One region of the Streptomyces sp. NBC_00376 genome, then DNA from elsewhere that is predicted to be linked to it. Evidence: riboswitches for the same ligand, from Rfam matches in the RefSeq annotation. Region 1 holds a riboswitch; the other holds the start of a gene.

Region 1 (7,693 bases):
CGACCGGCCGTACCGCTCGGGGAGCCGGGCCACGGCATCCGCGTTGCCCTGGTCAGGGCTTGGGAGCACCCGTCGGCCAGCTGTGCACGGGCTCCCCGCTGTGCATCAGCTCGGCGTACCGCCGGGTCGTCGCGGCCAGCGCCGCGTGCCGGTCGAGCCCTGCCTCCCGTGCCCGGTGGTAGGTGTCCGCCTGCCAGGAAGCCCCGTTCACCCGTCGTTTGCAGCGCTCCTCGATGACGCCGAGGTAGCGGTCGCGGTCAGCGGGCTCGATGTTCCAGGCATCGAGCCCCGCCGCGGCCAGCGGCAGCAGCTCGTCGCGTACCAGCTTGACGGCGGGCACCCGGGTGAGCCCGCCCGCACGGCCGGGACGCGGCCAGGTCAGCTCCGCGTCGATGCCCAGGCGGCACGCCGTGTCGAAGTTCTCCTCCGCCGCGGCGAACGGCAGCCGCGTCCACACCGGGCGGGACTCCTCGGCGAGCGCCCGCACGAGCCCGTAGTACAGGGCCGCGTTGGCGATCAGATCGGTGACCGTGGGTCCGGCGGGCAGGACCCGGTTCTCCACCCGCAGATGGGGGACGCCGTCGGCCAGCCCGTACACGGGCCGGTTCCAGCGGTAGACCGTGCCGTTGTGGAGCACCAGTTCCTGCAACCGCGGCACCCCGCCCTCGTCCAGGACCCGCAGCGGCTCCTCCTCGTCGCAGATCGGGAGCAGCGGCGGGAAGTAGCGCAGGTTCTCCTCGAAGAGCTCGTACGCCGAGCCGATCCACCGTTCACCGAACCAGGTCCTGGGCCGCACTCCCTGGTTCTGGAGTTCGGGCGGCCTGGTGTCGGTGGCCTGCTGGAAGAGCGGCGGCCGCGACTCCCGCCACAGCTCCCTGCCGAACAGGAACGGCGAGTTGGCGCCCAGTGCGATCTGGACCCCGGCGACGGCCTGGGCGGCGTTCCACACGGCCGCGAATCGACCCGGTGTCACCTGCAGGTGGAGCTGGACCGAGGTGCAGGCGGCCTCCGGGGTGATCGAGGCGGAGGTGGACACCAACCGCTCCACGCCCTGGATATCGAGGGAGAAATCCTCGCCCCGGGCGGCCACGATTTGATCGTTGAGCAGTGTGTAGCGGTCCGCGTCCGAGAGGTTCGCCGCGACGAGGTCCTCGCGGCGCAGGGTGGGCAGAATACCGATCATCATGATCCCGGCGTCGACCTCGCCCGCCTTCCGGTGGGCATATCCGAGCCCGGTCCTGAGCTCTTCGGCCAACTGGTCGAAAACCTGCCCGTCCAGGCGGTGCGGGACTATGTTCACCTCCAAATTGAACATCCCGAGTTCCATCTGGAAATCACGGCTCGCGATGCGTGGGAGGACCTCCCCATTCATCATCTTCGGCATGCCGTCGGCGCCCGCGAGATTCAGCTCGATCTCCACGCCCATGAGGTTGCGCGGCCGGTCGAACCTCCGCTCCTCCAACAGCCGCTCCAGCCCCTCCAGGCACTGGTGGAGCTTCCTCCGGTACCCCTGCCGATCGGACAGGTCAAAGGCGCCCGCCACGACCTTCTCCCCCATCGGAGCGTCCCTCCCTCAAGTGGGCGGCCCGCGGCCCAGGCCGCTCGCGTCACGATCGATAATGCCCAGGCCGGGTGATCCATAACGCCCCCGCGAACGCCGCGGACCCAGTAATCTGAGTGCGCCCGCCCGAGGCACATTCCATGGGCATGGTGCAGCACCGGTTTCCCCGCCCGGCGCACGGTGAATACACGGTCGCGTTTCAGCCGTCCGCGCCCGGGGAAAAATCCCAGGCGGCGGCTGCGCCGCTGACGCAAAATCAGCAGATTCTCCGCATAATAAAGTCTCGATACCGCCTTGTCGGCAATACCTGCGACGGCTAGTGGAATCACCGCGTGAACACGTGTCGTATAAACTCCGCGGACGAGGCAGAGAGTTGACGCACCGGCTCAGTCACCGGCCTCCTCTGGCCCCGCATGCCGACAGCGCCGTCTGCACCCGCCCACGCACCACCGTGTCTCCGAAGTGAGAGGCGACCCACTATGCCGCTGCATGTTCCTCCGGCTCCCGCGCCCGCTCTGCGCAGCGTTCTCGCGGCACTCGGTTCACCCACCGCAGTCCGCGAGGCCCGCACCCCAGCCCTCCGATCCGCCGAGGGACCGCTGAGCCCCGAACTCCCGCTCCCCGTCCATGTACTGGACCGGATCGGGCCGGGCGGGCTCGCTCCCGCCACCAGGCTGGCCGGGTGGCGGTTCCTGATCCGCGGCTCGGAGCAGCCCGTCGCCGCGGCGGACACCATGCTCACTCCGGACGGCTGGACCTTCTCGCACTTCTTCGAGGGCCCCTACATCGCCTCGACCGAACTCGCCCTGCGCCAGGCCGAGACGGTGACCAGTCACTACCAGCCACGGCTGCTGTCCATCCCGGAGCTCTACATGCTCGCGCTGTGGCTCCACGGCGACGCCGAGGCCGACGCCGCCGGCGGGGCGCTCGCCCCCGCCGATCTCCTGGTTCCGCTGGCTCCCGCCCCGCCGGGCATCGCGGCCCATCGCCCGCACCGGGTCGCCGATCTGCTGCGCGTGATGACGCTGCGCATCACCCCTGGCCCCGGCCCCCTGCTCGGATCACCGGCCTGAGGACCGGACCCCGTACGAGAACGCTGTGCCCCGCCACCGTCCCCGGTGGCGGGGCACAGCGCTGAGGGGGCGCACTTCGGTGCCCGACCGGACTAGCCCGGTCCGGCCACCCCGAACCACCCGAAGTGACAGTGCAATTGCGGTGAACCGTCCGCGCGGGTGACGCGTCCTTCGAGTAAGGACAAGTGCTGCTGCGAAATGCCTGCGGAATGACGCCCGTGGGGCAACACTGGGACCGGACCGATCGATACGGGGGGCGGCCATGAACACCTCATCAAGCCGCAGGACATTCACTACAACGCAGCGAAAGAACCCAGCCATGTGCCAGCACCAGCCACCATGCCCGACCGCCGATTCAGCCGACCGGGAAGCCGCCCGCCTGATGGCCCACCACCCGGAGCAGGGCTGGAGCCTGCTGTGCAACGGAGTCCTGCTCTTCGAGGACACCGGTGAGCTGCTCCCCGACGGTCAGATCATCGCTCCGCACCGGCCCCTGGGGACCGACCGGGTGATGAAGGCCGCCTGACCGCGGCCGGTACGAGCAGGGGCCGGCCCGGAGAATTCTCCGAACCGGCCCCGACGCATGCCCGCGTCACTCCCCCGCGCTCATGACTCAGTTGTCGTACTCGTCCAGCGGCGGGCAGGAGCAGACGAGGTTGCGGTCACCGAAGGCGCCGTCGATCCGGCGCACCGGCGGCCAGTACTTGTCGGCGGCCGAGACGCCGGCCGGGAAGACCGCCACCTCACGGCTGTACCCGTGCTTCCACTCCCCGCCCAGCATCGCCGCGGTGTGCGGAGCATTGTGCAGCGGGTTGTCGTCCGCGCTCCACTCGCCGGAGGCCACCTTCTCGACCTCGCCGCGAATGGCGATCATCGTGTCGCAGAACCGGTCGAGCTCCGCGAGGTTCTCGCTCTCGGTCGGCTCGATCATCAGCGTCCCGGCGACCGGGAACGACATGGTCGGCGAGTGGAAGCCGTAGTCGATCAGACGCTTGGCGATGTCGTCGACGCTGACGCCGGTGGCCTTGGAGATCGGCCGCAGGTCCACGATGCACTCGTGCGCGACCAGACCGGCCGGGCCGTTGTACAGGATCGGGTAGTGCGGCTCCAGACGCTTGGCGATGTAGTTGGCCGCGAGCACGGCGACCTGCGTGGCCCGCTTCAGGCCCTCCCCGCCCATCAGCCGCACGTACGCCCAGGAGATGGGCAGGATGCCGGCCGAACCCCACGGAGCGGCCGAGATCGGTCCGACCCCGGTCTCGGGGCCCGCGGCGGGCTGCAGCGGGTGGTTCGGCAGGTACGGCGCGAGGTGCGCGCGCACCCCGACCGGGCCGACGCCGGGGCCGCCGCCGCCGTGCGGGATGCAGAAGGTCTTGTGCAGGTTCAGGTGCGAGACGTCGCCGCCGAAGCGGCCCGGCTTCGCGAGGCCCACCAGCGCGTTGAGGTTGGCGCCGTCGACGTACACCTGACCGCCGGCGTCGTGCACCTCGGCGCAGATGTCGGCGACGTGCTCCTCGAACACACCGTGCGTCGACGGGTACGTGATCATGAGTACGGCGAGCTCGTCGCGGTGCTTCTCGATCTTGGCGCGCAGGTCATCGACGTCCACCTCGCCGTCGTCGGCGGTCCTCACCACGACGACCTTCATGCCGGCCATGACGGCGCTGGCCGCGTTGGTGCCGTGCGCGGAGGACGGGATGAGGCAGACGGTGCGCTGGTCGTCACCGTTGGCCCGGTGGTACGCGCGTACGGCCAGCAGGCCCGCGAACTCGCCCTGCGATCCCGCGTTCGGCTGGATGGAGACGGCGTCGTAGCCGGTGACCTCGGCGAGGCGCTCCTCCAGCTCGCGGATGAGGGTGAGGAAGCCCTGCGCCTGCTCGGCCGGTGCGAAGGGGTGCAGCGCGCCGAACTCGGGCCAGGTGACCGGCTCCATCTCGGTGGTCGCGTTCAGCTTCATGGTGCAGGAGCCGAGCGGGATCATGCCGCGGTCCAGCGCGTAGTCGCGGTCGGCGAGCTTGCGCAGGTAGCGCAGCATCGCGGTCTCGGAGCGGTGCTGGTGGAAGACCGGGTGGGTGAGGATCTCGTCGGTGCGCAGCAGCGCCTCGGGAAGCGCGTCGGCGACGGTGGCGTCCAGCGCCTCGATGTCCCCGTCGGCGCCGAAGGCGGCCCAGACTGCGGCGATCTGCGTACGCGTGGTGGTCTCGTCGCAGGCGACGGAGACCAGGTCGGCGTCGACGAGCCGCAGGTTGACCCCGCGCTCACGGGCGGCGGCGACGGTCTTCGCGGCCCCGCCCGGGACGCGCACGGTGAGGGTGTCGAAGAAGGCGCCGGTCACGACGTCGACCCCGGCGGCGCGCAGGCCCTCGGCCAGGATCGTCGCGTAGCGGTGGGTGCGCCGGGCGATCGTCCGCAGCCCGTCCGGGCCGTGGTACACCGCGTACATTCCGGCCATGACGGCGAGCAGCACCTGGGCGGTACAGATGTTGCTGGTGGCCTTCTCGCGGCGGATGTGCTGCTCGCGGGTCTGCAGGGCCAGCCGGTAGGCCTTGTTGCCGTCCGCGTCGACGGAGACACCGACGAGACGGCCCGGAAGGCTGCGGGCGAACTTCTCGCGCACGGCCATGAATCCTGCGTGCGGTCCGCCGAAGCCCATCGGCACACCGAAGCGCTGCGTGGTACCGATCGCGATGTCCGCGCCCAGGTCACCGGGCGAGGTGAGCAGGGTCAGGGCGAGCAGGTCGGCGGCGACCGTGACGATCGCACCCAGCTCGTGGGCCTGATCGATGACGGGCTTGATGTCCCGGACCGCTCCGGAGGCGCCCGGGTACTGCACCAGCACGCCGAAGACACCGCGCTCGGCGAGCTCCGCCGGGATGCCCTCGGACAGGTCGGCGACGACGACCTCGACACCGGTCGGCTCGGCGCGGGTCTCTATGACCGCGACCGTCTGCGGCAGGGCGTCGGCGTCGACCAGGAAGACACCGTCCTTCACCTTGCCGACGCGCCGGGAGAGCGCCATGGCCTCGGCGGCCGCGGTGCCCTCGTCGAGCAGCGAGGCACCGGAGGTGGGCAGCCCGGTCAGCTCGGCGACCATGGTCTGGAAGTTGAGCAGCGCCTCCAGGCGGCCCTGCGAGATCTCCGGCTGGTACGGCGTGTAGGCCGTGTACCAGGCGGGGTTCTCCATGACGTTGCGCAGGATCACCGGCGGGGTGAAGGTGCCGTAGTAGCCGAGCCCGATCATCGGGGCCAGCACCTGGTTGCGGTCCGCGAGCTCGCGCAGCTCGGCGAGGACCTCGGCCTCGGTGCGAGCGGACGGCAGTGCGAGCGCCTCGGCGCTCTTGATGACATCGGGCACCGCGGCAGCGGTGAGTTCGTCCAGCGAGCCGTAACCGACCTGGGCGAGCATCTTCGACTGCGCCTCGTCATCGGGACCGATGTGGCGCTGCTCGAACGGAATGCCCTGCTCCAGCTGGGAGAGCGGAGTGCGACGGGGGGTCATGGTGGAGGCCTCCTGGTCTGTCACGACCTGCGAGGGGCACCACGGCGCGGGTGCCCGAACGGCCTCCCCCTCTGTCATCTCAACCTGAGAGCTTCACCGGCGCGCCTTGCGGCGTACCGGCTTTCACCGTCGGTGAGGAAGGGAATCGCACCGGCACTCGGCCGCACGAAACCCGCCCTGCTTTCCAGAGTGACCTCGTCCGTGCGGTACGGGGGCCTGAGAGATTCCGGGGAGGATTTGCTCCTTCGGCGCCTTCGGATCAACTCCGGAGGACTCTCCCGCACGGGGTCAGCAGCCATCACCAGCCTACCAGCGGGGTTCGTGGCTGATTTCTCGAGTGGCCAACCACCCGGATCTGCCTTTTTGTAGTGCTTGTGGAGTAGCCGCGACCAGTGGGAGGGACCGTGCAGAGCGACATCGATCCGCGCCGCCTGATCGGCCGCAAGGCGTTCGACCGCAAGGGCACCAAGATCGGGACCGTGGACGAGGTGTATCTCGACGACGCGACCGGTGTGCCCGAGTGGGCAGCCGTACGTACCGGACTCTTCAGCCGGGACGCGTTCGTCCCGCTGGAACCCAGCGAATTCGTGGAGGACACGCTCCGCATCCCCTTCGACCGTGCGCTCATCAAGGACGCACCGGACTTCGGTGTAGGCCGTCATCTCTCGCCGGAACAGGAGCTCCAGCTCTACCGGCACTACGGTCTGGACTCCCCGCCCGAGGAGATCGGTCCGGACAGGGACTTCGGCAGGCTGGCCGGCCAGGACGAGTAGTCCACCGGGTCCCTCACCAACGGCAGCGGATCGGCGGGCCGCAGTTCCGGGTCGTCGATCCGGAACGTACGCACCCGGCCGGGCGCCGACCCGGGCTCCTCGAAACGCACCGTCACCCGGCCGACACCACTGCCCTGCACCCAGCCATGGCCGTACGTCCCGTGGTGCACGTCGTGTCCGGCGGGCCAGCGCCGAGCTGCGCGCTGCTCGGCGGTCTCCGGGGCCGGTGCCCGGGGATCGCCCGGCGGCCCGCCCCCGTCGTCCCCCGCCGGTGCCGCCCCCTCCGCCGAGTCCTCGGCCGACTGACCGGCGGCTTCCTCGGCCGCGTTCCGCTCGCCGGCGGCCTGGGCGAAAAGATCCTCCTGGGTGTAGTCGGCGAGCCCCGTCACGCCCACTCCCAGGAGCCGGATGCCTCCGGTGGTGTCAACGGCCTCCAGGAGCCGTGCGGCGGCCTCACGGACCACCGTGGGGTCGTCCGTGGGCCCACGGAGCGTCTCGGACCGCGTGAGCGTCGAGAAGTCGTACCGGCGCACCTTCAGCACCACGGTGCGCCCGGACCTCCCCGCGCCCCGCAAGCGCTGGACGCACCGGTCGGCCAGCCGCTCGACCTCCGTCCTGATCCGCACCCGGTCATGCAGGTCGGCGTCGAAGGTGTCCTCGACGGACACCGATTTGGCGTCCCGCTCCGCGACCACCGGCCGGTCGTCGTACCCGAACGCCATGCGGTGCAGCGAGCCGCCGTGCGCCTTCCCCAGCAGGCGTACGAGCTCGTCCTCGCCCGCCTCGA
Region 2 (7,693 bases), 4.8 Mb from region 1:
CTCGCGGGTCTTGCTGGAGCGGGTGTCGGTGATGTCGTCGACCAGCTTGGCGGTCATCAGGGACTCCATCAGCCCCACCAGCGCCATGGCGAGCGCGTAGGGCGCCACGGTCGTCAGCGTGTCCACCGTGAACGGCACATCGGGCAGGCCGGGCACCGGCAGCGCGGAGGGCAACTCACCCCGGTCGCCCACGGTCGGGACGGCGATCCCGGCGGCGACCGTGATGACCGTGAGGACGACGACGGTGACCAGCGGTGCCGGGACCGCCCTGGTCACCCTGGGGAAGAACACCAGCAGCAGGAGGCCGCCGGCGATCAGCGGGTAGACCGCCCGGGGCACGTCGTGCAGCTCGGGGATCTGGGCCATGAAGACCAGGATGGCGAGGGAGTTGACGAAGCCGACCATCACACTGCGCGGAACGAACCGCAGCAGCTTCGCGACGCCCAGCGCACCCAGGGCCGTCTGGAAGACACCACCCAGGATGACCGCGGCGACCAGGTAACCGAACCCGTGCTGACGGTTGAGGGGCGCGAGCACCAGGGCGACCGCGCCGGTGGCGGCGGAGATCATCGCGGGGCGTCCGCCGACGACGGAGATGACCACCGCCATGGTGAACGAGGTGAACAGCCCGATCGCCGGATCCACCCCGACGATCACCGAGAAGGAGATCGCCTCGGGGATCAGCGCCAGCCCGACCACGAGGCCGGCCAGCAGCTCGGTGCGGAACACCTTCGGGGACAGCCAGGAAGGGCGGAAGCCACGCAGCCGCGCGGCCGGGGACGGTACGGAGGAGGACAAGAGCGGGAAACCTGTCGTGCGGGGCGTGCGACGAGGCACAGGAGGCCGGGGCGTCACCTGCGACGCCCGCGAGCGAGCAGCGGGCCACTCTACCCGCACGCCCGAAGCCGTCCGCGGGGTGAAGCCGCCCGGCTCCACCCCGGACGGCTCAGGTCCACTCCGGACGGCCCGGCTCCACGTCGGACCGCTCGGCTCCGCCCCGGACGAGCAGGGGGCGTCCGCTCAGCACTCGATGATGTTCACCGCGAGCCCGCCCCGCGCCGTCTCCTTGTACTTCACGCTCATGTCCGCGCCCGTCTCCTTCATGGTCTTGATGACCTTGTCGAGGGAGACCTTGTGGCTGCCGTCGCCGCGCAGCGCCATCTTCGCCGCCGTGACCGCCTTGACCGCCGCCATGCCGTTGCGCTCGATGCACGGGATCTGGACGAGACCGCCGACCGGGTCGCAGGTCAGGCCCAGGTTGTGTTCCATGCCGATCTCGGCTGCGTTCTCGACCTGTTCGGGGGTGCCGCCCAGGACCTCGGCGAGGGCGCCCGCGGCCATGGAGCAGGCGGAGCCGACCTCGCCCTGGCAGCCGACCTCGGCGCCGGAGATGGAGGCGTTCTCCTTGAAGAGCATGCCGATGGCACCGGCCGCGAGGAGGAAGCGGACGACGCTGTCCTCCTTCTCGGCCTCGGTGGCGCCGCCGGCCGCGAAGTTCATGTAGTAGTGCAGGACGGCCGGGATGATGCCCGCGGCGCCGTTGGTGGGAGCGGTGACGACCCGGCCGCCCGCCGCGTTCTCCTCGTTGACCGCCATCGCGTAGAGGGTGATCCACTCCATCGCGTGGGCCTGCGGGTCGCCCTCGGCCCGCAACTGGCGGGCGGTGTTCGCGGCGCGGCGGCGGACCTTGAGGCCGCCGGGCAGGATGCCCTCGCGGGACATGCCGCGCGAGACACAGGCCTGCATGACGCGCCAGATGTCCAGCAGGCCCGAGCGGATCTCGTCCTCGGTGCGCCAGGCCCGCTCGTTCTCCAGCATCAGCGAGGAGATGGACAGCCCGGTGTCGTGGGCGAGGCGCAGCAGCTCGTCGCCGGTGCGGAAGGGGTGCTTGAGGACGGTGTCGTCGAGCACGATCCGGTCCTCGCCGACCGCGTCCTCGTCCACGACGAAGCCGCCGCCGACCGAGTAGTACGTCTTCTCCAGCAGCAGCTCGCCCTCGCGGTCGAAGGCGAAGACCGTCATGCCGTTCGCGTGGTACGGGAGGGCCTTGCGGCGGTGCAGGATCAGCTGCTCGTCGAAGTCGAAGTCGATCTCGTGCATGCCGAGGAGGTTGATCCGGCCGGTGGCACGGATCTGCTCGACCCGGTCGTCGGCGGACTCCACGTCGACGGTGCGCGGCGACTCGCCCTCCAGGCCGAGCAGGACGGCCTTGGGAGTGCCGTGGCCGTGACCCGTCGCGCCGAGCGATCCGTACAGCTCGGCGCGTATCGAGGCGGTGTGGGCGATCAGGCCCTCGTTCTTCAGCCGGCGCGCGAACATCCGGGCGGCGCGCATCGGGCCGACCGTATGGGAGCTGGACGGGCCGATGCCGATCGAGAACAGGTCGAAGACCGAGATGGCCACGGTGACTCCTCAGGGGTTGGTAGACATCGTCGTCTGCCGGGTGGTGCGGTGCGGGCCGGGCGGCCCAGGGGGCGGGGCATGGGACGGGGCACCGCGCTCACAGTTCAGTGTGCGCGGTGCCCCGCCCCAACGTGTTACGAGAACCTGTCCGGACTACTTCAGGCCGGGGTACAGCGGGAACTTCTCGGCCAGCGCGATGACGCGGGCCTTCAGGGCGTCCGCGTCGTAGGACGGCTTGAGGGCGGCGGCGATGATCTCCGCGACCTCGGTGAAGTCCTCGGCCTGGAAGCCACGGGTCGCCAGGGCCGGCGTACCGATCCGCAGACCCGAGGTGACCATCGGCGGCCGCGGGTCGTTCGGGATGGCGTTCCGGTTGACCGTGATGCCCAGCTCGTGGAGCCGGTCCTCGGCCTGCTGACCGTCCAGCTCGGAGTTGCGCAGGTCGACGAGGACCAGGTGGACGTCCGTACCGCCGGACAGCACGGAGACACCCACCTCGGTGACGTCCGGCTGGACCAGGCGCTCGGCGAGGATGCGGGCGCCGTCCAGGGTGCGCTGCTGGCGCTCCTTGAACTCCTCGGTCGCCGCGACCTTGAACGAGACCGCCTTGGCAGCGATCACGTGCTCGAGCGGGCCGCCCTGCTGGCCGGGGAAGACCGCGGAGTTGATCTTCTTGGCGAGCTCCTGCGTCGACAGGATGACGCCACCGCGCGGACCGCCGAGGGTCTTGTGCGTGGTGGTCGTGACGACGTGGGCGTGCGGCACCGGGTTGGGGTGCAGCCCCGCGGCCACCAGGCCGGCGAAGTGCGCCATGTCGACCATCAGGTACGCGCCGACCTCGTCCGCGATGCGGCGGAAGGCGGCGAAGTCCAGCTGGCGCGGGTACGCGGACCAGCCGGCGACGATCAGCTTCGGCTTGGACTCCTTGGCCAGGCGCTCGACCTCGGCCATGTCCACGACGCCGGTCTCGTCGACGTGGTACGGGACCACGTTGTAGAGCTTGCCGGAGAAGTTGATCTTCATGCCGTGGGTCAGGTGACCGCCGTGGGCCAGGCTCAGGCCCATGATCGTGTCGCCCGGCTTGAGCAGCGCGAACATCGCGGCGGCGTTGGCCTGCGCACCGGAGTGTGGCTGGACGTTCGCGGCCTCGGCGCCGAACAGCGCCTTGATGCGGTCGATGGCGATCTGCTCGACGACGTCGACGTGCTCGCAGCCGCCGTAGTAGCGGCGGCCGGGGTAGCCCTCGGCGTACTTGTTGGTGAGGACGGAGCCCTGGGCCTCCATGACCGCGACCGGAGCAAAGTTCTCCGAGGCGATCATTTCGAGGGTGGACTGCTGACGGTGGAGCTCGGCGTCGACAGCGGCGGCGACGTCCGGGTCCAGCTCGTGGAGGGAGGAGTTGAGAAGCGACATCAGGTGGTCCCTTTGGGTCTTTAGTTGCCGGAGAACTCGGTGTACTCGTCGGCGGAGAGCAGGTCCTCCGGCTCCTCCGCGACGCGCACCTTGAACAGCCAGCCGCCTTCGAAGGGAGCGGAATTCACCAGCGACGGGTCGTCCACGACGTCCTGGTTCGCCTCGGTGACCTCGCCGGTCACCGGGGAGTACAGATCGCTGACCGACTTGGTCGACTCCAGCTCACCGCAGGTCTCGCCCGCGGTCACCGTGTCACCGACCGCGGGGAGCTGGGCGTAGACGACATCGCCGAGCGCGTTGGCCGCGTACTCGGTGATACCGATCGTGGCCACACCGTCCTCGACGGCCGACAGCCACTCGTGCTCCTTGCTGTAACGCAGCTGCTGGGGGTTGCTCATGACCTGAATTCTCCTGTACGCGGGGGAGTGCTGATGAACGGTGGTCTTACGGTGTGAGACGCGACTGCGTCACTTCTGCGGGAGCGACGACGTCACTTCTGGCGCTTGTAGAACGGCAGCGCCACGACCTCGTACGGCTCGTGGCTGCCCCGGATGTCCACTGCGACGCCCTCGGCGCCGGGCGTGGCGTGCGCGGCGTCGACGTACGCCATGGCGATCGGCCTGCCCAGGGTGGGCGAGGGGGCGCCCGAGGTGACCTCGCCGATGACCTGGCCGCCGGCGACCACGGAAAAACCGGCGCGCGGCACCCGGCGGCCCTCGGCGACGAGCCCGACGAGCTTGCGCGGCGGGGCGGTCTCGGCGCGCTCGGCGGCGGCTTCGAGGGCCTTGCGGCCGACGAAGTCGCCCTCCTTCTCGAACTTCACGACCCGGCCGAGACCGGCGTCGAACGGGGTGAGCTCCGTGGTCAGCTCGTGCCCGTACAGCGGCATGCCCGCCTCCAGGCGCAGCGTGTCGCGGCAGGAGAGCCCGCACGGGATCAGGCCGCGGGAGGCGCCCGCCTCGGTCAGCGCCTTCCACAGCTGCTCGGCGTGGGCGGGGGCGACGAACAGCTCGAAGCCGTCCTCGCCGGTGTAGCCGGTGCGGGCGATCAGCGCGGGGACACCGGCGACCGTGCCGGGCAGACCGGCGTAGTACTTCAGGCCGTCCAGGTCGGCGTCGGTGACGGAGGCCAGGATGGCGGGGGACTCCGGGCCCTGGACGGCGAGCAGCGCGTACGCGTCGCGGTCGTCGCGCACCTCGGCGTCGAAGCCCTCGGCGCGGGCCGTCAGCGCGTCCAGCACGATCTGGGCGTTGCCCGCGTTGGCGACGACCATGTACTCGGTCTCGCCCAGCCGGTAGACGATCAGGTCGTCCAGGATGCCGCCGTCCTCGGCGCAGATCATCGTGTAGCGGGCCCGGCCCACGGCGACGGTGCCGATGTTGCCGACCAGCGCGAAGTTCAGGAAGGCCGCGGCCTCGGGGCCGGTGACGGTGATCTCACCCATGTGCGACAGGTCGAAGAGACCGGCCTTCGTACGCACCGCGTTGTGCTCGTCGCGCTCGCTGGCGTACCGCAGCGGCATGTCCCAGCCCGCGAAGTCGGTCATGGTCGCGCCCAGCGAACGGTGCAGGGCATCGAGGGCGGTGAGGCGGGGGGCGGTGCTCATGGATATGACTCCCAGGGCATGACGACGAGGACGATCCCTCCCCATCTGTCATCGGAACCTGAGAGGTTCGCCGAGAGCCCCTGGAGGGGTTCGGCTTGCACCTTGGGTGGAGCCGCGAAGCGGCCCGCTTTTCAGATCTGCCTCATCCACGCGGTACGGGGCCTGAGAGATTCAAGGGAGGAACTTGCTCCTTCGGCGCCCGGCACGGGAAGTGACCGGAGCTCTCCCGCGCGGATTCAAGCGGCCTTTATGCAGTTGGCCGGGTCATCATCGCACGCATCGGGCCGGAGTGGGGCCCCGGTCCCCTGTGGGAAATCAGCGGCGTGGGCGGTTGTGTCGCATTACCTTTTCTTTACACTTCAGGGGCATACGTGGGGTGAGCCGACAGGGGGAGCGCGATGACGTTGCAGCGGTACGCGACGACCGCGGGGGTCGCGCACGGCGCGATGCCCGCACAGGCGGGGGCCCCGGCGAGGGCCGCGTCGGGCGCGCACGCGCCCGTGGTGCGGGATCTGCGGGAGCGGTCCGGGCGCAGTCCGCGCGGCCTGCGTTTCGCGGCGGGTGACGTGGTGGTGGTCTCCGGGCTGCCCGGCAGCGGCAAGTCGACGCTCATCCGGCGGGCGGTGACATCGGCGCACGCCATCGACTCCCAGGACACCCGTGACCGCTGGGCCCGGGTCATGCCGCGCTTACTCCCCTACGCCCTCTACCGTCCGCTCGTCCGCGCCGCCCACTACTGGGGGCTGTGGCGGGTGCTGCGTTCCGGGGAGTCCGCCGTCGTCCACGACTGCGGGACCCAGTCGTGGGTGCGCGGCTGGCTGGCCCGTGACGCCCGGCGCCGGGGCCGGGGCCTGCACCTCGTCCTGCTCGACGTGACGCCGCAGACCGCCAGGGAGGGCCAGCGCGAGCGCGGACGCGGCGTATCGGGATACGCCTTCGCCCGGCACCGCAGGGCGGTGGCCAGGCTGCTGCGGGCGACCGAGGCGGGCCTGCTGCCGCCCGGGTGCGCCTCGGCGGTGCTGCTGGACCGGGAGGCGGCGGGAAGGCTCGGCCGGATCGCGTTCGCGGACGGGCGGCCCGACAGCCTCTGAGGCCGGTGGCCGGTGGCCGGCGCCTCGGGGCCGGGGCGGCGACGGGGCCGGGCGTTAACCTTCTGCCGGAAAGCTTGGGCGAGAAGGGGAAGCAGTGGACGTTCCGGCACAGGTCCAGTCCCATCCGCAGGGCGGATGGCCGGCCAATGAGCTCGAAGAAGTGCTGATGGCCTCGGTGGGCAGCCCGGAGGCGGGCGGGCGGCTCGTCGAGGTGCTCGGCCGCAGCCAGGTCTGGGTGCCGCTGCCCAACGGCGGGGGACCCGACTCGGCGGCCCTGGACCTGCCGACGGTGGAGATCGAGGGCGCCGCGTACGTCCCCGTCTTCAGCTCCGAGCAGCAGTTCCTCGCCTGCGTCGGTACCCACATGTCCTTCACCGTCGCGCCCGCCCGCGACTTCGCCCGCGGACTGCCGCCGCAGCTCGGCATAGCCGTGAACCCGGGCGGCGCGGTCGGGATGCCGCTGCCGCCGCCCGCGGTGGCCGAGCTCTGCCGGGCCGGGCGCACCCCGCTGGACGGTCCGGCCAGCGGCGGCCGGGTCCGGCTGTACGAGCCGGACTGGAAGGAGGAGCCGGTCGACTTCCTCGCCGCGGCGGCCGGTGAGTTCGAGGAGAGCGGCGTCGTGCTCTCCGCCCGCCGGGCGCTGGCCAGCATCGAGGGCGGCGACCCGGTCCTCTTCATCGGCGTCGAGTTCTCCACCTGGGAGGGCGCCGGGCGCAATGCCCCGATGGACGCCCTCGGCCGCGCTCTGGGCCGGGTCGAGGTTCCCTGGCCGGTCAATCTCGTACTGCTCGATGTGGCACAGGACCCGGTCGGCGACTGGATGCGGGAGCGGATCCGCCCGTTCTATCAGCGAGCGGCCGTATAGGAGCGTCCCGGACAAGAGCGTCCCGGGCCGGTCCGGGGAACACCGTTTCGACCCATGACGTCAAGTCGGTGTCAGGACCGGCGCATAAGCTGGTTTCATGGCTGGTGTCTCGGCATCATGCCGCACCCGTGTGCCCGGGGCGGCGGGCCGACACAGTGGATCGAAGAGGGGCGGGACCAGGTGAGTGCGTCAGGCACCGCGGCGGCCGGGCAGGTCGAGCACATGCTGCGCCAAGTGACGCCCGGGCGCTACGACGCGTACGAGGCGCTGCTGCAGGCCCTCGCGAACGGCCGGATCTGGATGCTCCTCTGGCAG

What was found. A riboswitch is a leader RNA that binds a small molecule or an ion and turns the genes downstream of it on or off. The one in region 1 is predicted to bind glycine.
Region 2: it holds a riboswitch for glycine, as region 1 does, so the genes downstream of both, gcvT (glycine cleavage system aminomethyltransferase GcvT) here and gcvP (aminomethyl-transferring glycine dehydrogenase) in region 1, are expected to answer to the same signal.

The regions. Positions count from the first base shown of each region.
Region 1 is NZ_CP107960.1:7,457,050-7,464,742, reverse strand. It holds gene OG842_RS33575 (glutamate-cysteine ligase family protein) at 53-1,558, opposite strand; gene OG842_RS33570 (hypothetical protein) at 2,041-2,634, shown strand; gene OG842_RS33565 (DUF5999 family protein) at 2,954-3,160, shown strand; gene gcvP (aminomethyl-transferring glycine dehydrogenase) at 3,248-6,133, opposite strand; glycine riboswitch at 6,328-6,424, opposite strand; gene OG842_RS33555 (PRC-barrel domain-containing protein) at 6,538-6,906, shown strand; gene OG842_RS33550 (DNA polymerase IV) at 6,831-7,693, opposite strand, start outside.
Region 2 is NZ_CP107960.1:2,685,394-2,693,086, reverse strand. It holds gene OG842_RS11870 (SulP family inorganic anion transporter) at 1-798, opposite strand, end outside; gene OG842_RS11865 (L-serine ammonia-lyase) at 1,021-2,403, opposite strand; gene glyA (serine hydroxymethyltransferase) at 2,557-3,816, opposite strand; gene gcvH (glycine cleavage system protein GcvH) at 3,837-4,214, opposite strand; gene gcvT (glycine cleavage system aminomethyltransferase GcvT) at 4,307-5,422, opposite strand; glycine riboswitch at 5,564-5,661, opposite strand; gene OG842_RS11845 (AAA family ATPase) at 5,821-6,513, shown strand; gene OG842_RS11840 (enhanced serine sensitivity protein SseB) at 6,608-7,378, shown strand; gene OG842_RS11835 (enhanced serine sensitivity protein SseB C-terminal domain-containing protein) at 7,559-7,693, shown strand, end outside.